Regions from separate parts of the Staphylococcus simulans genome, predicted to be linked through region 3. Evidence: predicted binding sites of a transcription regulator. Region 3 holds the regulator's gene; each other region holds the start of a gene.
What was found. Region 3 encodes Rex, which represses fermentation and respiration genes when NADH is low (regulators of the CRP and FNR family bind a similar motif). Its sites were predicted from a motif close to TTGTGAAATATTTCACAA; they were not measured.
Positions count from the first base shown of each region.

Region 1: the regulator Rex is predicted to act here: its motif matches at 2,994-3,011, upstream of MUA87_RS05495 (L-lactate dehydrogenase).
Region 2: the regulator Rex is predicted to act here: its motif matches at 3,468-3,485, upstream of MUA87_RS01260 (anaerobic C4-dicarboxylate transporter family protein).

Region 1 is NZ_CP095100.1:1,173,878-1,181,611, reverse strand. It holds gene MUA87_RS05510 (MDR family MFS transporter) at 1-152, opposite strand, end outside; gene MUA87_RS05505 (tRNA modification radical SAM protein MnmL/YtqA) at 425-1,387, shown strand; gene MUA87_RS05500 (tRNA 5-(aminomethyl)-2-thiouridylate-methyltransferase MnmM) at 1,384-1,941, shown strand; gene MUA87_RS05495 (L-lactate dehydrogenase) at 2,004-2,960, opposite strand; gene MUA87_RS05490 (alpha/beta fold hydrolase) at 3,137-3,967, opposite strand; gene MUA87_RS05485 (proline dehydrogenase family protein) at 4,229-5,224, shown strand; gene ribH (6,7-dimethyl-8-ribityllumazine synthase) at 5,298-5,759, opposite strand; gene MUA87_RS05475 (bifunctional 3,4-dihydroxy-2-butanone-4-phosphate synthase/GTP cyclohydrolase II) at 5,792-6,973, opposite strand; gene MUA87_RS05470 (riboflavin synthase) at 6,989-7,621, opposite strand; gene ribD (bifunctional diaminohydroxyphosphoribosylaminopyrimidine deaminase/5-amino-6-(5-phosphoribosylamino)uracil reductase RibD) at 7,626-7,734, opposite strand, start outside.
Region 2 is NZ_CP095100.1:288,939-296,672, reverse strand. It holds gene MUA87_RS01270 (putative glycoside hydrolase) at 1-803, opposite strand, end outside; gene MUA87_RS01265 (DNA-3-methyladenine glycosylase family protein) at 1,041-2,069, shown strand; gene MUA87_RS01260 (anaerobic C4-dicarboxylate transporter family protein) at 2,132-3,391, opposite strand; gene MUA87_RS01255 (catalase) at 3,635-5,569, opposite strand; gene MUA87_RS01250 (hypothetical protein) at 5,821-7,356, shown strand; gene MUA87_RS01245 (APC family permease) at 7,485-7,734, opposite strand, start outside.
Region 3 is NZ_CP095100.1:1,013,853-1,021,586, forward strand. It holds gene MUA87_RS04515 (ABC-F family ATP-binding cassette domain-containing protein) at 162-2,087, opposite strand; gene MUA87_RS04520 (redox-sensing transcriptional repressor Rex) at 2,652-3,293, shown strand; gene MUA87_RS04525 (sulfurtransferase TusA family protein) at 3,344-3,568, opposite strand; gene MUA87_RS04530 (YeeE/YedE family protein) at 3,624-4,712, opposite strand; gene MUA87_RS04535 (glycoside hydrolase family 32 protein) at 4,948-6,432, shown strand; gene agrA (quorum-sensing response regulator AgrA) at 6,507-7,223, opposite strand; gene agrC (quorum-sensing sensor histidine kinase AgrC) at 7,226-7,734, opposite strand, start outside.

The sequences.
Region 1 (7,734 bases), 160 kb from region 3:
GAGTTGATCATTAAAACCATTCCGGCAGTCGTCAAACTCTTCCCTAATTCCTGACTCATATAAATCGTATTTAAAGGCCATAAAAAACTAGCACCCATAATATTGATGGCCATACCAATAACTAACCACCAAATGGATTTAGGCATATTCATACTGTTCCACCCGCTTTCTATTCTTTTTATCTTTTTCTCAGGCAAAAACGTTCTGTATTTTTACCAATAAAAATTTCGCAAACAGAGACAAATAACTGTAAGCGAAACGTGTTTAGGATTTATATTGAATTGAATTTTGGATTTTGCAACCAAATCATCTTACTATAATTTTCAAATGAATAAAAGACCTAATTCGGATTTTCTCCTCAACATGTCCCTTCAATTTATGGTAAAATCTTACAATGGATTAATTTAAGAAAGGAAAATGTCATATGGGTCGATATTTTACGTATGCATTTGAAGATAAACGTTATCATACATGGAATTACCATTTAAAAAATAGATTCGGACAAAAGATATTTAAAGTCGCATTAGATGGAGGCTTTGATTGCCCAAACCGAGACGGCACTGTTGCACATGGCGGTTGCACATTCTGCTCAGCTGCAGGAAGTGGTGACTTTGCGGGAAATCGTGCAGATCCGATTGATGTACAATTTAAAGAAATTAAAGAACGCATGCATGAAAAATGGCATGAAGGTAAATATATTGCTTATTTCCAAGCCTTTACAAATACACACGCACCTGTCGAAGTGTTAAAAGAAAAATTTGAACCTGTGTTGAAAGAACCTGGTGTTGTCGGCTTATCCATTGGAACAAGACCTGACTGTCTTCCTGACGATGTGGTTGAATACTTAGCGGATTTAAATAAACGTACGTATTTATGGGTGGAATTAGGATTACAAACCGTACATCAAGAAACTTCCGATTTAATCAACCGTGCACATGATATGCAGACATATTATGATGGTGTTGCTAAATTGAGAAAACATAATATTAACGTGTGTACCCACATTATTAATGGTTTGCCTGGTGAAGATTATGACATGATGATGGAAACAGCAAAAACTGTCGCACAAATGGATGTTCAAGGTATCAAAATCCATCTATTACACTTACTTAAAGGCACACCGATGGTAAAACAATATGAAAAAGGCATGTTGAATTTTATGTCACAAGAAGAATATGTCAACTTAGTTTGTGATCAATTAGAAATCTTACCACCTGAAATGATTATTCATCGTATTACAGGCGATGGTCCAATTGATTTAATGGTTGGACCAATGTGGAGTGTTAATAAGTGGGAAGTGCTGAATGCGATTGATGCAGAATTAGCACGTCGTCATTCCGCACAAGGTGAACATTATCAACCTGTAGAGAAAGTAGAACAATCATGAAAGTAGAACGTATTTTACCTTTTGCGAAGTCATTAATTATCTCTCACATCAATGAAGCTAGCACAGTAGTAGATGCTACGTGCGGCAATGGACATGACACATTATTTTTAGCCCAGCATGTTCCAAAGGGGCATGTGTATGGGTTTGATATACAGGAAGCGTCTATCAAAGCAGCACGAGAGAAAGTAAAAGATTATAACAACACTACTTTGATCTTAGATGGACATGAACATGTATCACGCTACATCAAACAAGAAGATTTGCCGATTGATGCGGCAATCTTTAATTTAGGATACTTGCCTAAAGGTGATAAACATATTGTGACGACTTCTGAAACTACTATACAAGCCATTGAGTCACTTTTTGAAATGTTAGCACCAGAAGGTATTATTGTAATTGTGGTTTACCCTGGCCATCCTGAAGGTCGAATAGAAAGCAATGTTGTCTTTGAATATCTTCAACAATTCGATCAACAAAAAGCACATGTCTTACAATACGGTTTTATTAACCAACAAAATAATCCACCTTATATTTGCGCGATTGAAAAAAGATAATATCTGAGTATAAAAATAAGAGCAGTTACCGCATAATGCGATAGCTGCTCTTGTATTTAAACTTAGTTAAATAATTTATCTACACTTTTAGTTGTTTCTTTTAATACTTCTACAGAGTGGCTAAACTCTTTAGTTTCTCTTTCATTTAAAGGTGTTTCATAAATTTTCACTGCACCTGCACGGTTTACAAGTGTTGGTACACCGATGTAAACATCTTTATGACCGTATTCACCTTCTAAGTAACTTGAAACTGTTAATACAAGATTTTGGTTACGTAAAATGGCTTTAGAAATGTGTAATAAGCCCATTGCGATACCATAATAAGTTGCGCCTTTAGCTTTAATGATGTCATAAGCTGCATCACGTGTATTTAAGAAGATTTCTTCAATACGTTTTGCACGTTCAGGATCACCATTTAAAATATCATATAAATTTTGACCTGCAATACTTGCTTGTGACCATACTGCTAATTCTGAATCACCATGTTCACCAATAATGCTAGCATTAACACTTTCAGGTGCTACACCGAATTCTGCACCTAATTCATATTTGAAACGTGCTGTATCTAGAATTGTACCAGAACCGATAACACGTTCTTTTGGTAAACCAGAAACTTTTTTAGTGACATAAGTAAGCACATCTACTGGGTTAGCAGCAATTAAGAAAATACCATCAAAACCGCTGTCCATAATTTGACCCACAATTGATTTGAAGATTTTAGTATTTTTTTCTACTAAATCTAAGCGTGTTTCACCAGGTTTTTGGGGTGCACCTGCAGTGATAACAACTAAATCAGCATCTGAACAATCAGCATATGAACCTGCTGTAACGATAGATGGTGATTCACCATAAGGCATACCATGGTTTAAGTCTAGTATATCGCCTTTTACTTTTTCTTCTACTAAATCAATAATTACTAATTGATCAGCAACACCTTGTGCTACCATAGCGAATGCATAACTAGAACCTACTGCACCATCGCCTACTAAAACTACTTTATTCGCTTTTACATTACTCATATTACTTACCCTCTCCAATTTAGAATCGCTTCTATGTGATTTATTTCACATATACAAGATACCAATTTCAGCCTATAAAATCAATGCGAAATGCTTGGAAATTTTACACATTGTAAACATTTACCGACAATACAAAAGACGCTGTAATGGTAAAGGTTATTACAGCGCCTTTTTGATTAAATTTCAATTTGATCATCAATGTCATTTGGTATAAAACCTAATGCATTGACTTTGTTATTTAAATAACTAAGGATATAATGCATGACTAGCGGACGCTCTGGTTCATTATGAATTTCATGGTAGAGTCCTTCCCATGCTTTATAATAAAGTTCGTCTGTTTTTACACGTTTTTTGATTTCTACAATCGCATCGGTGTCTAAAATTTGATCTTCTTTCCCATACATTAAGCACATTGGGATACTTTGGATGTCTTCTAAATGTTCTAAAGTCTTTTTCATGACATGAACAACTTCTTTATACCAATGGTAAGATACTTTTGTCAGCATCAAACCATCTTCTTTAGTTTCTCTTATAACTTCTTCATTTCTTGTTAAATGCTCTGGTTCAATGCCTACATTAAAGCGCATATCTTTAACGCCTGCACCAATATTAGATGTAAATAGATTTTTGCGTGTTTTAGCATTTGTCTTAAACGCAACTAATGGCGAAAGTAAAATAATACCTTCAATCGGCAACTCAGTTCTTTCCATTAAATTTAATGTAATCAAACCGCCTAAGCCGACACCCATTAAAAATGTAGGTAATTTATATTCACTCGCTATTCTCAACCATTCCAAGATATGTTCGTGATAGACTTCAAAGTTGTCGATTTGACCTTTATTAGATCTTGAAGTTTGGCCTTGTCCAGGCAAATCACCCATAATCACATGATATCCATTTCGTCTGAGTGATGTAATCACATAGGCATATCTGCCTGTATGTTCTAATATATTATGAGCAATAACTATGACACCTTTTGCTTCACTTTCTGTTTCCCACTTCCACATATCAACGACTACCCTTCTACTGAATTAATTACTATTATTGTATCAAAACGAACCGATTAAAATCTATTTAGAACTGACATATATACTCAACTGAATTAAGGATAACCTTTTTAGTATTGTGTTCTTTTCTCATATCGATTACATAATTTACTATTAGTGTTATTTATAAATAAATAAGTATATTTGTATATTGTTAACGTTTTCATACATTTATGAAACATGATACACTATTTTTAACAGAGTTGTATGGGAGGAATTTACATGCCATTAGTCAAAGATTTTTTTATCAGTTTATCAAATAACACTTTTTTGAACCAAGCAGCACGAAAATACGGACCTATGTTAGGTGCCAGTAAAGTAGTTGTTGGTAACTCGATTGATGAAGTTATTAAGACAATCCAAACACTTAATGATAAGGGGATTACGGTGACTGTCGATTGTCTTGGTGAATTTGTAGATTCAAAAGAACAAAGTATTAAAGAAAAGAAAATTATTTTAACTGTACTACAAGCAATTTACGACAACAATTTAGACGCACATATTTCTCTTAAAATCAGTCAATTAGGCGCAGAGTTCGATGTAGATTTGGCAGAACAGAACTTAAGAGAAATTGTAGAAAAAGCAAAGTCACTTGGTAATATTCATATCAATATTGATACCGAGAAATATGCAGGCTTATCAAATATCCTCTACGTATTGGATGAATTATCAAAAGATTATGATAACATCGGAACAGTAGTTCAAGCTTATTTATATTCAGCCGACAATATGATTGAAGATTACCCGCACATTCGATTACGTTTAGTCAAAGGTGCTTATAAAGAAAATGCGTCTATCGCCTACCAAACTAAAGAGGACATCGATGAGAATTACATTAAGCTTATCGAAAAAAGACTGAAAAGTGCGAAGAATTTTACATCTATCGCTACACATGACCACAAAATCATTGATCATGTTAAAAAATTCATTAAAGAGAACAACATAGATCGTGATAATTTCGAATTTCAAATGTTGTATGGTTTCCGTTCAGAGTTAGCTTATGAAATTGCCGAAGACGGTTATCATTTCTGTATCTATGTTCCATTTGGCGAAGATTGGTTCGGATACTTTATGCGACGTTTAGCTGAACGTCCGCAAAATTTAAATTTAGCTGTCAAAGAATTTGTGAAACCTAAAACACTTGCTGTAGGCGCTGGCGCAATTGCTGCAGTTATTGGTTTAAGTTTCGGTCTCAAAGGCTTAAAGAAACGCAAGTAAATACTGTATTCATGAAAAAGGCAAGACCACTATCGGCCTTGCCTTTTGTCTGTTATTTTTAATTCAAAAACACTTATTGAATTGATTTTAATAAGTTTGCCATTTCAATTGCAGCCATTGCTGATTCTGCACCTTTATTGCCTGCTTTTGTACCTGCTCGTTCGATTGCTTGTTCAATTGTCTCAGTTGTTAGTACACCGAAGACTACTGGCAACCCTGCTGTATCACTCACTTTTGATACGCCTTTTGCAACTTCATTACATACATAATCATAATGAGATGTTGCTCCGCGAATGACACAACCCAATGTAATCACTGCATCATACTTATTTGTTTCTGCTAATTTTTTAGCAGCTAGTGGAATTTCAAATGCACCTGGTACATATGCTACATCAATATTATCATTTTCTACTTCATGACGAACTAATACATCTTTAGCCCCTTCTAATAAGCGACCTGTAATAAAATCATTAAAACGACTCACAACAATACCGATTTTTAAATCTTTACCTAATAGTTTACCTTCAAAGTTCATGTTAATTCCTCCAATAATATCGTTAAAATTTATTAAATCATGTGTCCCATTTTTTCTTTTTTCGTTTGCATATAATCATGATTGTGACTACATTCAGGTACAATCAGTTCAATTCGCTTTTCAACTTCAATACCATAATGTTTTAACCCTTTGAATTTTTCTGGGTTATTACTTAACAAGTTCACTTTTTCAATGCCGAAGTGTTTTAAAATTTCAGCAGCATGATAATAATCTCGTAAATCTTCTTCAAAACCTAATGCTAAATTTGCAGTGACTGTATCGTGACCTTGTTCAATCAGTTCATAGGCTTTCAGTTTATTAATTAAGCCAATGCCTCGACCTTCTTGTGGTAAGTAAATCACCATACCGTCGTGTTCATCGATGTATTTCATTGCTGCTTCTAATTGAGCACCACAGTCACAACGTTGACTATGGAAAATATCACCTGTCAGACAAGATGAATGAATACGTACATTTTCAACGTTTTGAATGTCACCTTTAACAATTGCTACAATTTCATCATGTGAATAATCTGATTCAAATCCATACATATCAAATGTACCGAAATCTGTAGGTAGTTTTACTTTAGCTTTTGCATGCATGTGCTGTTCATGCAATTTACGGTAATGAATCAAAGATTCAATGGTAATCATTTTTAATTGATGTTTTTCTTTAAATGCTTGGAGTTGCTCACCTTTAGCCATTGTGCCGTCTTCATTCATGATTTCACAAATGAGACCTGCTGGTTTTGAGCCTGTCATACTTGCTAAATCTACAGCCGCTTCCGTATGTCCTGGACGTACTAGAACCCCGCCGATTCTAGCAATCAATGGAAATAAATGACCTGGTCGATTAAAATCTGCACTTGTACTCTCATCATTAATCAAAGCTTTAGCTGTCAGCATTCTCTCAGCAGCGCTGATACCTGTCGTAGTATCGATATGATCAATACTTTCAGTAAATGCTGTACCAAATGCATCGCTGTTATCTTTAACCATCGGCTCTAAATTTAATGAGCGTGCGATAGAAGGAGCTAGAGGTGCACAAATTAAACCACGTGCTTCTCGTGCCATAAAATTGACTGTATTTTCATTCATCAATTCCGTTACAGCTACTAAGTCCCCTTCATTTTCTCGGTCTTCATTATCCACAACAATAATACTTTCACCTTGTTTTAGTGCTTCAACTGCACTTTCGATATCATCAAATTGCATTTCTGAACACTCCTCTTAGAATCCGAATTGCGCTAATTTATCTGGCGTTAATTCAGTATTTTGATTTGAAATTGCTTTTTGTACATATTTAAATAACATATCCGCTTCCAAATGCACGGTATCACCGACACGCTTTTGACCTAAAATCGTTGCGCGTTTTGTTTCTGGAATTAAATGAATATCAAATTGGCCTTCTGCTAATCTGAAAATCGTTAAACTTGTTCCATCAACCGTGATTGAACCTTGTTGAACCATTTGGTCAGTAATAGATTTAGGACATTGTATGGTCATGATATTAGAATTAGATGACGGTCTGATTTTTAGTACTTTTCCGACTTCATCGACATGACCTAACACAAAATGGCCACCAAATCTGCCCTGACTCGGCATAGCACGTTCAAGATTGACCGAGCTGCCTTTAGTCAGTTGATTGAGATACGTTTTATTTTCTGTACCTTTGATAACATTCACATCAAAGGATTTCTGATTAAAGGAAGTTACTGTTAAACATGCACCATTGACACTGATTGAATCGCCGATATGCATATCTTCTAAAATTGTTTCACATGCTATCGAGAGTTTTATGACATTTTGTTCTGTCACAAGGCGATCAACCGTACCGATTTCTTCTACAATACCGGTAAACATGAAATCACTTCTTTCTTAATACAACTTTGATATTTTGATCGATGATTTCAGAATGGTCAATTTCAAATTGAGGAGTTTGTTCTAAAGGAAGTACATTGTCAGTTTGATAAAAC
Region 2 (7,734 bases), 720 kb from region 3:
ACTGTCGCAGAGTAACCAAAGACGTCTGCAGAGATTTGCGCATCTAAAGGATGAATTTCTTTACGCGCTGATTTTAAGAACTGCCTAATACTATCAACACGTTGTTGTGTATTATCCATATCATCGCCTTTATATTTACCATTAGAATATACTAAATCTTTGTCCATATTTTCAAAGCCTTCTGGGAAGCGTACATAGTCGAATTGTACTTCTCTAAATCCAGCCTTTGCTGCTGCTTTTGCGACATCAATATTATAATCTCTGACTTCTTTTTTGAATGGATTTAAGAATTTATCACCGCCATCACTTTCCCAAACTTCGCCATTCTTCTCTTTAAATGACCAATCTGGATGTGCTTCTGCTGCACGTGCATCTTTAAACGTTACAACTCTGGCAATCGGATAGACATTATTCTTCTCTAACGTCTTCATTAATTTTTTAAGATTGACCATTTCCGTTGTATTCTTTTGAATCAATTTATTATCCGAATTCAAGTCCATTGTAATATTACCTGTGTCATCTTTGACATCAATCACCATGGCGTTCAAATCTGTATCGTTAATCATTTTGATTAATTCATCAAAACGTTCACCTTGAAGTGTCCCAGGTGTCACATAAATCCCTTTAACCCCTTCTTTAGGGTATTTAATTTTATTTTTATTATCGTTATGCTTCTCTGATTGTTGGTGTTCTGCGGACTTGTTGTCATTCTTTGAAGTTGAATCATTATTACCGCATGCTGTAAGGATCAATGTACTCGCTGCAGCTATAGTCAGCACGCGTTTCATCAATTTTATCGTCATCCCTTCATCATAAATCAACAGTTATAATTATTTTATACATTTCATGAACAAAAATAATAAACTATCATCACTATTCTAGCTTAACGAAATCGTTGATAGTTGGCAATGAAATTCCTGTTTCTATTTAAAATCTAGCGAAAATTGATTTCATCACGCATTTATTGATGAAACAACACACCTTTAATTCACTTGTGTATATGGGTATAGAAGAATAATACGTTATTTAGGAGAATGATTATGCGGCTAAAATTGACTACACTCACACATTTCTATTATCAATTACCAGAATATAACCTGACAGAAGTCGATGACAGTTGGTATCATCAAACCTTACACCTTCACCTTTATTACCAACCACCCTATGCATTTGAAACACTACTTCAATTCTTAGATCGACGGTCAATTCCAGGTGTGGAGTCTGTATGTGATGATACGTATTACCGTACAGCACTACTTCGATCTGAATCACACACATTTAAAGGTTGGATTGCGGTTACACAAGATGATGAACAAAATGCTTTAGCACTCACATTCAGTGCGAGCCTCTATCCTGTGTTATCTCAAATCATTACACGCATACGTCATCTCTTCGATTTAGATTATCCTCCACAAGCATCAAGAGAAGTGTTGACGGCTTCATGGATGGATTCAAGCACCAGAATGCCAGGAGGCTTTGATGGTTTTGAGGTCAGTGTACGTACAGTATTAGGACAACAAATTACGGTACAAGCTGCGACGACGCTAGCCGGTCGTTTAGTTCATGCCTTAGGAACTCCCTTTGTCTTAGATTTACCTGGTTTATCTGCTTTCTTCCCACCTGCAGAGACACTCATTGCGGCAGGTAAAGCTAATAGTCTAGAAGGCGGTAAAGGTATCAGCGATATTTTAGGACCACTTGGTATTACAGGCAGACGTGCTTCAACCATTGAAGCCATTGCTCGTGCATTAGTTAATGGAGAAATTCAGCTCAAACCTTACCCAATATGGAAAGATAAACAGATAGATACAGAAATCATGACTCAAATTGAAGTTGAAATGAAACGTTTATTAGCTATCAAAGGGATCGGCCCTTGGACTGCACATGCGATCGGTATGCGTGCTTTAGGATATCCCGATGCCTTCTTAGAATCTGACATTGGGGTCATCAAAGCTATGAAAGCTTTATATCCTGATTCAGAAGAAGCCGAAACTTCAAAAGGCCGGTTAGCTCTCGCTGAAGCTTGGCGTCCAATACGCAGTTATGCGGTTATGAATTTATGGAAATAAATGATACAAAAACGTCCTCCACTTTGAAAAATACTCAAATTGGAGGACGTTTCTTTTATGAATTAATAACCAAGCAATGCTTTAATACTAAATCCGACAATCACAGAAACTGTAATCGCAAAGAAGCCAGGTAATATAAAGCTGGTTGGTTTCGTTTGTTTCGTTTCATCTAAATCTACCGCAAATAATAACGTTGGTTGTGCTGGAATGACGAAGTTAACATTTAAAGTTTGCGCCATCGCAATAAAGTACATCGGCGGCACACCCATACTCATCAGAATCGGCAACATAATAGATGCTGTCGCTGATTGTGAAATCACCACAATCGTAACGAGTGAGACTAATATAATTACAAGCCAAGGCACTTGTTGAATCACACCGCCGATTTGTTCTGTCATAATTTTTTTATTGCCTGGGGCTGTGAAAATCGTCGCACCAAGCCAACCAGGTCCAAGTACTGCGAATAATGCCCCAATCGCAGATTGTGTAATATGACTATCCAAAATATCTCTCGTATTTAATTTAACTAAGACTAAGTTGATTGCGGCACTCATATACATAAAGAGCTGCACAATTTCAGTCGTTTCAAGTTTAACTGTTTCTCCATTGACTTTAAATGTCGGTACTAAATCTGAGAAAATACCGAACATTAAAATTAACCCAACCCCTAATAAAAAGACCAAAACACCTAATTTCACACGAGGCGAAAATTTCGTTTGTAGCGGCTGTGCTTCAATATCTTCCATAATATCTGTCGCAAATTGGCTAGGATTCATCTTACGACGTCTTCCGACTACTGTACAATAAACACTCAGTGCTAACATACTAATAATCGCTGTCGGCATAACGATAGATAGGTATTTGCCCATCGTGACACCTGTCACTGCCAATGTCGCAATAATATAAGCCGTCGCAGAAGCTGCTGGACTACATAATAATGCTAAGTTAGCCGTTAACACAGATACTGTTAATGGACGTTTCGGTTGAATCCCTGCACGTGTCGCAGTTTTAGCGATAATCGGTTCTAGTGATAAGGCAATATTTGTTGTCCCGATACCGAAGACAAAGATAAAGACAATCATGGGTGCGATAAAGATGATAGATTTCGGATAGCGCTCAATCACTTTAGAAGCAAGGTAAACTAAGTAATCAATACCACCTGTAGCTTGTAAGGTTCCACCCGCAATCCCAATGGATAAAATAATCAATACCGCTGTAACAGGTGCTGAACCTGGCGGCAGACCAAAGATAAAAATCATGATCAGCTGTGCCACAATTGCGAAGATACCGCAACCCAGTGCACCTGCCAGCCGTAACCCCATCAGTATGGCCAGAATCATGATAATAATTTCTGTGATAAATAGAAACATTTTAACTCCTCACTTTAGTATCTCTATATTGTGAAAAAGATAACATAGTCCAGTTTATCACGATTGCGTCACAATTTGGTAAGTCAAAATTACTAAAATATGAAAGTTTAGTGAATACAATTTTCTAAAATAACAACTTATAAATATGTATGAAAAAAAGCCCTGGCACGTAGCCAAGGCTTTAAATACTGAATACTATGCTCTATCCCAATAACGTACTTGATCAAATGCTTTCACAATTGTTTGTGGATCATCTGATACAAAGATACCAGGCGCATCTAATTTCACTTTACCATCTTGTAAGTCTTTAGAAGCCGCTTCATTAAAGATAATTGGTTTCTTATGCTTATAAGATAACGCCGCAAACTCTTCAGCATCTGGAATTAAACCATTACCATCTGACAAGATGACTAAGCTGTCGAATAATGTCGCATGCGCTGTATCATACGTTTCATTGATTGAGATATCATCAGACAAGTCTTTTTGTTGCTTGCCGACAAACGCATAGTTTAAACCATGCTCTGCGAATGTTTTCGCATAATTTTTCAATGTTTCTGCGTCAATATCACCGTTCACTAATACTGCCACTGAGTGACCTGGTAATGGACGGTCATATTTTTCCATAGTCAATTGACTGTCTTTCTTATCTGATTTTACTTCTTCATTTTCTTCTGGTACTTGTACACCCACATTGTCTGCGACACGTTCAGCTAATTCACGATCAATTTTATTTAATTGATTCACTGCACGTTGACGCACATCCATGCTTTTACATTTACCGATTTCAAATGAGAAGCCATCCACTGTATGGTCAAATTCAGGTTTTGTTAAACTGTTCAGATATAGTTTCGCTTGTGAATAGTAATCTTTGAAACTGTCACTGCGTTTACGGATTTTGTGTCCTTCTACTTTTTCAGGATAGTGTACATAACCGCCTTCTGCTTTTGAACTTGTGAATGGGCAATTGCCTTCTAAAGCATTCTTATGATAAGACGTTTGACCTTCATGAATGTTCATTTGATGCATCGCATCACGTTGGTTGTTACGTACTTTATTCACAGGACGGTTGATTGGAATTTGGTTGAAGTTTGGTCCGCCTAAACGTGAGATTTGTGTATCTGTGTAAGAGAATAGACGTCCTTGTAGTAATGGGTCATTTGAGAAATCGATACCTGGTACGACATGACCTGGGTGGAATGCGACTTGTTCGATTTCATCAAAGACATTATCTACGTTTCGGTTCAATGTCATTTTACCAACGACTTTAACTGGCACTTCATCTTCTGGCCAAATTTTTGTCGGATCTAATAAGTCGAAATCAAAGTCGAATTCTTGGTCTTCTCTTAAGATTTGTAAACCAAGTTCCCAAGCTGGATAGTCACCTTTTTCAATTGATTCATGTAAATCTTTACGGTGGAAATCGATATCTTTACCTTGTAAGATTTGCGCTTCATCCCATACAAGAGATTCTAATCCGTGAACTGGTCTCCAATGGAATTTCACGAAGAATGCTTCACCTTGTGCATTGACTAAACGGTACGTATGTACACCGAAGCCTTCAATTTGTCTAATATTCTTAGGAATACCACGGTCACTCATTGCCCATACTGCAGTATGTGAAGTTTCTGGATTTTCTGCGAAGAAGTCCCAGAATGTATCGTGTGCTGTACCACCTTGTGGTGTTTCTGTATCGGGTTCAGGTTTAACCGCATGAATTAAATCAGGGAATTTGATTGCGTCTTGAACGAAGAATACAGGAATATCGTTACCTACTAAGTCAAAGATACCTTCATCTGTATAGAATTTCGTCGCAAAGCCACGTACGTCTCTGACTGTATCTGGTGAACCTTTTGAACCTTGTACCGTTGAAATACGTACAAAGACAGGTGTCACTTTGTCAGGATTTGTGAGGAAGTCTGCTGAAGTATACTCAGATAAATCTTCATAAACTTGGAATTCACCATGTGCACCAAAACCACGTGCGTGAACGACACGTTCAGGAATACGTTCATGGTCAAAATGCATAATTTTCTCACGGAAATGGAAATCTTCTAATAAACTCGGTCCTCTTTCACCTGCTGTGAGTGTTAATTCATCTTCACTGACTTTTGTTCCATTATTCGTCGTCATCGGCTCGCCTTCATGACTTTTTCTGAATTGGTCTAATTGTTCTTGCTTTTTGTTTTTAGCCACACAAATAACCTCCTATATATTAAGTCCTAATTATGAGTTTCCCGTTTCATTTTAAACAAAACACTTTTTGTTTTTGAAGATAATTTTAATACAAAGTTTATAAAAATTTACAATCAAACAGTTCTGTTCATCTTGGGTTGTTTTCAGTAAAATGATACTATGTATAATTAATAGAAAAGGTGGAAGCTATGTCACTCCCAACTCATTTACGTATTGAAGGTTCGCTTTCAGAAATTATAGAAGTATTAATGAAGTATGAAGATGCTTCAACGTTATCTCATGATATATTTAAAACCAAAAATGTTGAAGCGATGTTATATCAACTATTTGTTAAACATATGAGTCAAAAAGAACGTCAAATCATAGAACGCTCAATAAAAACGTCTGAATATATGACTTTTATTGAGGAAAAAGATGCGCAACATATGCAGCTTTTAGCACAAACACATTATTTATTGCCAATACAAAAAAACTTAAATTATATCGATACTGAATTTCTGAACAACTACAATTACTATATTTTAAATGGTTCTCCAACAAAATTCCCTGAGTTAGCACAAACAGCCAAAGATCAAAATAGTATTAAATACTGGGTGGAATCTGGCAGACGTGCAAAAGATAATATGACACTCTCAGAATTCTTAGATGTAAACTTTACAGTTAATCAATTAAAAGAGATTTGTCGTACTCATAAAATCAAAGGATTTTCTAAAGGACCGAAAAAGCATATCATTCATTTAGTAGAACAAGCGTTTTTTGAGTCGCCTGACAATTTTATTGTCGGGTATTCAAAAGAAGCTTATCAGCTGCTTGCTTATTTCATATTAGAAAATCGTAATAGTATTCCAAAAAGCATAGCCGAAGACTTAAATACTGATTTCTGGCTGATTGATACTGATCGCTTAAATACAATTTACTTTATCCCTGCAAATACAATGAAACAAATCAAGGATTTCTTTAACACACATAAGATGAATCCTTTAGATTATGTTCGTCCTGAAGACCAAGTGTTATACCAAGATTCAACAAAGGGAACTGTAAAAGAAACAACTGAAGTGGATACATCACATTATACTGCCACAGATGAAGACGAAGCGATAAATTTAGAAGCAAAGCTAGAGCGATTACTTGCTCAAGAAGAACAGCTTTCATCTGAATTTGAATTTTTCGCGGTGTTATTAAACCTTTATGGCGTTGTGCCTTACCAATTTGCGACCACTTTATTCAACCGCTTCTTCAACGAAGCTAAAAGTGAAACAGAAATCAAAACAATGGCAGCAGATCATTTAAAAGATATTTTAGTCAGTGACAACGATTACTATATCCATCCTTTAATTGAAGAAGAATATCCAGATATCCTTGCACACTTTGAAGATATCAGTTATTTCGTTCCGACTAGCTATGAAGCACTGTTAACAGCTGGAGAACTTGATACATTAAACACAAATAAAAATATTCGTAACGCTCTCAAGTTCTTTTTAAAGCTTTTTAAAGATGATGACATGAAAGAATTTTTAATGGACATTATCGTTCTGCAACCGTTAAAAAAACACACAGACATAACACAACTGGATCATATTATAGAGGAACTAGCACTAGAACCTGAAGTTCGCAGATTCAACAATTTAGAAGTCAAACGTCATTTGAAAAAGCTTGCATATTATTTACCGCTATGGAAGTTACGTGGTCATAGCCAAGCAGAACTCGATGCTACTGCACGATAGAACTCTTTAACACAAACTCATATTAAAACAAAAAAAGGAAGTCACTTCATGACGCTGACCATGAAAGACTTCCTTCTTTAATTTGAAAGGTATAAATATAGAGGGTGAATGAATTTTAGAATACTAGCTTATGACTTTACTTGTGCTTTCTTATAATAATAAATTGGAATTCCTGCTAAGGTCACGACAATCCCGATGATTGCCAGTACAGGTTGTGTAATTAATGTGTTAATTAATACGAATATACCTGCCGCTAAGGCAATGATTGGAATCACTGGGTACAACGGCACACGGTAAGGTCGTTGTAATTCAGGTTCTCGTTTGCGTAAAAGTATGACCGCTAGGAAAGCCATACAATAGAATGTCCAAATAACGAAA
Region 3 (7,734 bases):
TAGTCTTTAAAATGGTGTCTTTTTACCTGTGGATAAAGTGGATAACTCTGTGGATAGTTGATGTTAAGGGATTTTTAGTGTTGATAATTTTGTTAAGGAATTGTAATAAAAGAGGACTAAAAATGAAGTGTTCATTTCTAGTCCTCGGTAACCTTTATGGTTTATATTATTTTTTCTTGTAATTCTTCCCACGTTTCCATAACTTGTTCGAGTTGGTGTTCGATAGTGTCTTTTTCTTCAGCTAACTGTGCAGCTTTTTCTGGATCATTAAATACTTCTGGTTGTGTTAATTTATGATCGATGGTTTCGATTTGTTCTTCGAACTTTTCAATTTCTGCTTCACAGTTTTCAATTTGGCGTTCTAACTGACGTAGTTCTCTACGCTGTGCTTTTTGATTTTCGTATGAATTCGTATTTTCTTCAGTCGAGATTTGTGCTGCTTGTTGTGCTTCATTTTTTGCGGCAATCGCGGCTTTCTCTTCAGTTTTATCTAAATAATATTGATAATTGCCTGCGTAAACAGTACCGCCATCTGGTTGCATATCGAAAACTTTATTTGCCCGTTGATTAATAAAGTAACGGTCATGTGAAACGAAGATTAAAGTACCTTCAAAATCTTGAAGTGCTTGTTCTAACATTTCTTTAGAATCGATATCTAAGTGGTTGGTAGGCTCGTCAAGAATTAAGACATTATTACGTTCTAACATCAATAATGCCAATTGTAAGCGGGCTTTTTCACCACCTGATAAATCATTGATGATTTTTTTAACATCATCTTGAACAAATAAGAAACGACCTAATACTGCACGTACATCTTTTTCTGGCATGGTAGGGTATTGGTCCCATACATAGTCTAAAATGGTTTTATTAGATTTGAATTCTGCTTGTTTTTGATCGTAGTAACCGACACGTAAATTTGCGCCATGAATAATTTCGCCGCCTAATTTAGGAATACGGTCGGCTACAGTTTTAATGAATGTTGATTTTCCGATACCGTTCGGTCCAATGACTGCTAAATGATTTCCTTTAGTGATTTCCATTGTGATAGGTGCAATCACAGGCTCTGCATAACCGATTTCTAAGTTTCTAATATGGTATACGTCATTACCTGTATTACGATCAAAATCGAATTGGATATTAGCGCTGCGAGCATCTAACATCGGTTTATCGATACGTTCAATTTTTTCTAAAACTTTTCGACGACTTTTAGCCATTCCGCTTGTTGATGCACGTGTGATATTTTTTTCGACAAATGTTTCTAGTCGTTTAATTTCAGCTTGTTGACGTTCGTATTCTTGCATGCGTTTTTGATAATATTGATCACGTTGTGTGATGAATTTACTATAGTTGCCGACATAGTGTTGAACTGCACCGAGTGCGACATCGTAGATTTGGTTGACCGTTTTATCTAAGAAGAAGCGGTCGTGACTGATAATAACGATAGCACCTTTAAAGTAATTCAAATAATCTTCGAGCCATTGTGTTGTTTCCATATCTAAATGGTTGGTCGGCTCATCAAGTAATAATAAATCAGGTTCACTCAATAACATTTGTGCGAGTGACAAACGTGTTTTTTGACCACCGCTGAAATCATTTACTGAACGATTGAAATCTTCTTCGTTAAAATCTAATCCGTGTAAGACCGTTTTAATCTTGCTTTCAAATTGATACCCCTCTAAGCGTTCAAATTGGTTAGACAAAGCTTCATATCTTGCCATATGGTCTTTGAAAGTCTCAGATTCATATTCATCAGCATGATTGGCTAACCAATTAGTTTCCGCCTGCATCTCTTGTTCCATTTGTTTAAGATACGCAAAAGGTTTAGACATCTCTTCCCATACGGTATGGTCAGTATCTAAGGTCATTTGTTGTGTTAAATAACCGACTTTTAAATTTTTGATTTTCGAGACATTGCCGCTATCATAACCATCCACACCAGCAATGATTTTCATTAATGTTGATTTGCCAGCGCCATTTCTGCCGACAATGCCTATTTTTTCATGACTCTTTACTTCAAAGTGGACATCACTAAAGATTTCTTCCCCGTCGAAGGATTTTGAGACATTGTTTAGTTGTAGTAATATCATTCAAATTTATACGAGATTTGTCTATAAATATCTCGTAGTCCTCCTTCCTAAAAAGCGTCGCTTAGTTACTATTATAAGCGCAATTGACATGAATTCCTAACATATCACGCGAAATTAAAAGATTGAATATTTTATCAGAAATTTGTGTCAATACACATTTAATACAGACCATTAATTATGATTTGTTTTAAAAAAATGTGTTCAAAACAAAATTCTAATCGTATAATAGTTAGTACATTGCTGTAATTTACAAATGCAATTATGGATGTTTTAGTGTAATAAAGAGCGTATTCACTAAAATGTTGATAATACAGTCATTCCAATTTCTGAAATCATACGGTATACTTAAATAATAAAAAATGATTCCAGAAACAAGCTGAGTATTGTTGTACAGCATTATTAACTATGATAATACTATAATCTGCTAATAGTCGATAAAATGACTACTTTTCACAACTCCATGGCTAAATTAACATAACTTCATACGATTAAAAGTATAGTTTTATTATGGTTGAACTGAATAAAGTTTGGGATAGTAGTTAGAAAGATTTGGAGGAAAATAAATTGGCTAATCAAAACAATAAAATTCCTCGCGCGACTTTGAAACGATTACCCTTATATTACCGATTCGTGAATACCCTTCAAGAAAAAGGGATAGATAGAGTGAATTCTAAAACAATCAGTGAAGCATTGGATATTGATTCAGCTACCATCAGAAGAGATTTTTCATATTTTGGTGAGCTGGGTAAAAAAGGTTATGGTTACAATGTGGAGAGTTTATTAGAATTCTTTAAAGGCGAAATCAGCGAAAGTGATGTAATTCGTATTGGTTTAGTCGGCGTAGGGAACTTAGGGAAAGCATTGCTTTCATATAACTTCTCAATCCACGATGATATGGTGATTACAGAAGCGTTTGATATTGACGCGGATGTAGTCGGTACGCAAATTGGAAAAGTTGTAGTTAAAGACATGGATGCCATTCATGATATTTTGAAAAAAGGCAATTTAGATGTAGTGATTATCACAACACCTGGAAGAGCAGCACAAGAAGTTGCTGATCAACTTGTCGCTAGTAACGTAAAAGGTATTTTAAACTTTACACCTTCACGTATCGATGTACCTGATAATGTATCAGTACATCATATTGATTTAGGGGTAGAATTACAGTCTTTACTCTTCTTTATGAATAATATGAATCGTAAATAAAGAAAAGGAGTTTGCTTGAATTTTCATTCAATGCAAACTCCTTTTTTAGTTTAGGCTTTTTGAACTGTAATTGTCCAAGAAGCGTCTCCTAATTGTTCGTAATTTGTTACAGGGTAAGATTTTTCAGCTGCCCAGTTTGGGATAGCTTCTGTCGCTTGTGTGCAGTCAAAGTCAATTTTCAATTCGTCTCCGACTTCTAATTCTTCCATTTTCTTCTGTGCTTCGATAAGAGGGAAAGGACAAACCATTCCGACTGTTCCTAGTTCGTATACCATAGTTTCATTCTCCTTTGTTTAAAACTTTTTATTCGTTATGGCTATTTTAACTTAATTATGATTGTGTTGCAGGTCTTGAAGCAGTTGTTTTAGCAGGTGCTTTACGTAATGCTTTCATTGGTTTAATAAAGATAAAGTAACTCATTAACCAAGTACCTAAAATCATTGATGCAAGAGCAATCCAGCCTTGCCAAGATAATGCTGCTGTTGCAACTAAGCCGTTACCAATTGAGCAACCGCCGGCAACTGAAGCGCCGAATCCCATTAATGCACCGCCGATAACACTATTTCTTAAAGTCTTTTTATCTGGTAATCTCCAAGCAAATTCACGTGAACCTTTAGCTGCAATATAAGATCCAATGAAAATACCTAAGACTAAGAATACACCCCAGTCTAAGAATGATGTTTTACCTGTGATGATAAATTGTACTAAATTTGAAGAAGGTGTAGTGATACCTAAACCACCTTCACGGCCTGCTGAATAACTCATTGGCCAAGCAAGTAACGCAATTAATCCAACAATAATTGCTGCTACGAATGGGTGGAATTTCTTTTCAAAGAAGAAGTGACGTACACCTGTGAATTTTTGTTTTAATTTAGGGACTGCAATTTTCGGTTTAGGTTTACGTACTGTTTTAACCACAAAGAACACTGTAATTGCTGTAATGACAATTACCCAAACCCAAGCAGGAATACCTGTACTTGTTGACATATCTGCATTAACATTAGTTTTTGAATTAAGACCTTCCATCACTGGTTTTAACAATCCTGCTTTAGTAATAGCTGAGAATACTGCATAAGCAACTAAAGCTAACCAGCTGCCGATAAGACCTTCACCAGCACGGTAGTAAGTACCAGTGGCACAACCGCCAGCTAATACAATTCCAACACCGAAAACAAATGATCCAACAATTGTTCCGATAATTGGGAATGTTCCGTTATCTAAAGGTTTGCCAATTATCGCTGTGAAAGCTAATAAACCAATTGCTTGAACAGAAATTGCAATGAGTAAAGCGTAAAACATTTTATTATTTTTTTGAACATACATATCTCTAAATCCGCCGGCTAAACAAAATCGTGTCCGCTGCATTACAAATCCTAGTAAACTCCCCACAATTAGACCGCTGATAATCATCCAAATCATTTAATCCCTCTTTTCCGATAATGTTGATAAGGTTTATCCTAATATACAATTGACCAAATTGCAAGGGTATAAATTTACCCTAAGTTATTAATTGATTAAGCACAAGTATTATCTTATAAAATTGATATAAATGTCATAGATAGAAATCAGTATGAAAAAGAGGATAGGTGGGCGTATATAAATATGCTAAAATAAAAGAAATGATGATAAACGTTTAATTAGGAGGACATGGTTGATGCAAGATTGGATAAATGAAGTAGAAACGCAACGAATAGAACAACTACCAGTTGAAAGAATTGCTGAACTCAAAGACAAGTTCGCTTCTTCACCGTATAAACAAACATTCCATTTACAGCCGCCATTTGGTTCAGCGGGTAAACCGAATGGTCTATTATTTGATGGCAAGCATTATTTAATAAGTCATGTATGGTATCCATTTACGATTAATAATGGATTAAGCTATAGTTACGCATATCAAACTCCTGATTTAATACAAAATCCTACAGAACAGATTATGTTAAAACCAGACGGATTATTTGATGATGAGGGGATTAAAGGCGGCAGTGCGATAGAGATCAATCAGCAGACACATTTTATATACTCAGCAAAAAGTAAAGATGCTGTTATTGAAGCACCTTTCACGCAACTGCATGCAGTGAAAAATCATACAGGTGAAATCGAAAAATATGAGCAACCTATCAATTTTGAAGTGCCTGAAGGCTATATTCAAAATGTACAAGACCCAAAAGTGTTTGAAAAAGATGGAGCACGTTTTGCATTGTTAAGTGCACAAACAGAAAAAGGACAAGGAAGATTATTAGCTTATCATGCTGACGATCTCAACCAATGGCAATTGATTGCACCCGTCCATACAAACCTTTCTCACTTTGGTGATTTCTGGCATGCATCTGATTATTTCACTATGAACGGTTATGACATTTTAACTTTTACAGCTGAAAATACGGAACACGCATTTAAAGCAGGTTACTTAATGGGGCATTTACATTTCCATAACTTTAAGATGAATCATGGCGATTTCAAATTGTGGGATGACGGCTTTGGTTTTGTCTTCCCTCAAACGTTCGAAGATGCTGAAGGTTCGCGTGTCTTAATCGGTTTATTAAAAACAGAAGGCGAATATGAACATTTGCCTGAAATTGCACAAGTTCCTTGTCTTTCTATTCCAAGACAACTTACTATGCGCAACGGAAAGATATATCAAACACCGCACTCCAGCTTAAAACAATTAAGATATAACGAAGAAACAGCATTAGGTTATGCCAATAAATTTGCGAAACAGCTCCACCCTTATGAAGGCGACAACTTTGAACTGCAGATTGAAATTTTGGAAAATGATGCGACTGAAATCTATTTTGAAGTGAAAGTCTCAAAATGGAATTCGACAAAAGTGACGTATAACACACATTCTCGTTTAGTGACATTAGATTGCAGTGAAAGTGGAGAAGTTCCGCTTGCAAATGTTGAAACGAAATGTTCAGTACAATTGAGTCGAGATTTAGAGCATTTACAAATTTTTGTAGACCAGTCTAGTATTGAAGTTTTCTGTAATCATGGTGAGCGTGTTATGTCTTCACGCATTTTCCCTCCAGAGAATAGTAAAGGAATACGTGTAGGTACAGAATCAGGTCAAGCATATTTAAAATTCACGAAATATGATTTGCATGGTATATATGAAGTAGAAGATAACTCGGAGCAATAAATTATAAGTGGAAATATAAGAAGAATAAGTAGAAAAGAAGGGCTGAAATCAATTGCGATTTCAGCCCTGTTTGATTAGATTTTCTTTAAATTTCTTACTGAGATATAACAGTGTTCACCATTTTTAAAGTAGACCTCACGTTCTTTGGATATTACTTCTTCGATGTTATTACGATTAATGACGTAACTATTGTGACAACGGAAGAAGCGGTCATCTAATTGGCTTAAATCTTTTAAGTTGCCATAAAATTCGATTTGACGATTGTCTAAATGCGCAATTAAGCGATGTGATTTTGCCGAGGATTCAAAGAACATAACATCATCGTAATTAACATAGACTGAGTTACTGCCACGTTTTAACTCAATTGTTTCGAGACTAGATTCTTTTGAAAGCAACTGTAGTCTCGTCAATGCAGTTTCGATACAATCAATAATTCGAGATTTCATTTCTGAAGGGTCATCTTTAAAAATAAAGTCCATGGCTGCTACTTTATAAACGAAAGTAAGATAAGTGAGTTCACTGTGGCTAGTAATAAAGATAATACTGCCGACAGAATCATAGTTTCTAAGTTCGCTGCCAAGCTTAATACCGTTAATATCAGAATCTAACTGAATATCTAAGAAGTAACAACAAATCTCATTTGTAGCTTTAGCGAATTCTAATACCTCATAAGGATCACCCGTTGAGAGCGCCACTTCTAAAGGTTTTTCTTCAATCATAATATAATTTTCAATGATGGATTCAATGTGTTCACGCTGTTGTACATCATCTTCGCATATAATAATCTTCACGTTTATTTCACATCCTCGTGCTCTGTATTCATGATTTCAAGTTTTTGTATAAAGTAATGATTTTCAATCACAGTATCTAATAAAACATTATCCGTTTGATCAATAATTTCTCTTAAAGTTGATAGCCCTAAACCTCGATTTGGACCTTTAGTAGAGAAGTTCTCTTTAAATAGTTCATGAACTTTAGGGATATCTTTAGCACACTTATTCATCACAATAATCATCACGGCATCCTTATTTTTCATAAAGCCGATTTGAATTAAAGGATCATCGATTTCAGTGGAAGCTTCAATTGCATTATCCAAAATAATCCCCATCACTCTCGATAAGTCAATCATGTCTAATGAAATATGATGTATCTCATCAGGTACTTCAACACTTACTCTGATATTATTTTCTTGTGCTTGAATAATTTTAGTCGTCAACAAACCTTTTAACTCTCGAATTTGTAAACGTTCAAGTCCATTGATTTTAAAAGAATTCGTCTGCATATTATCTTTAAGTGGAACAA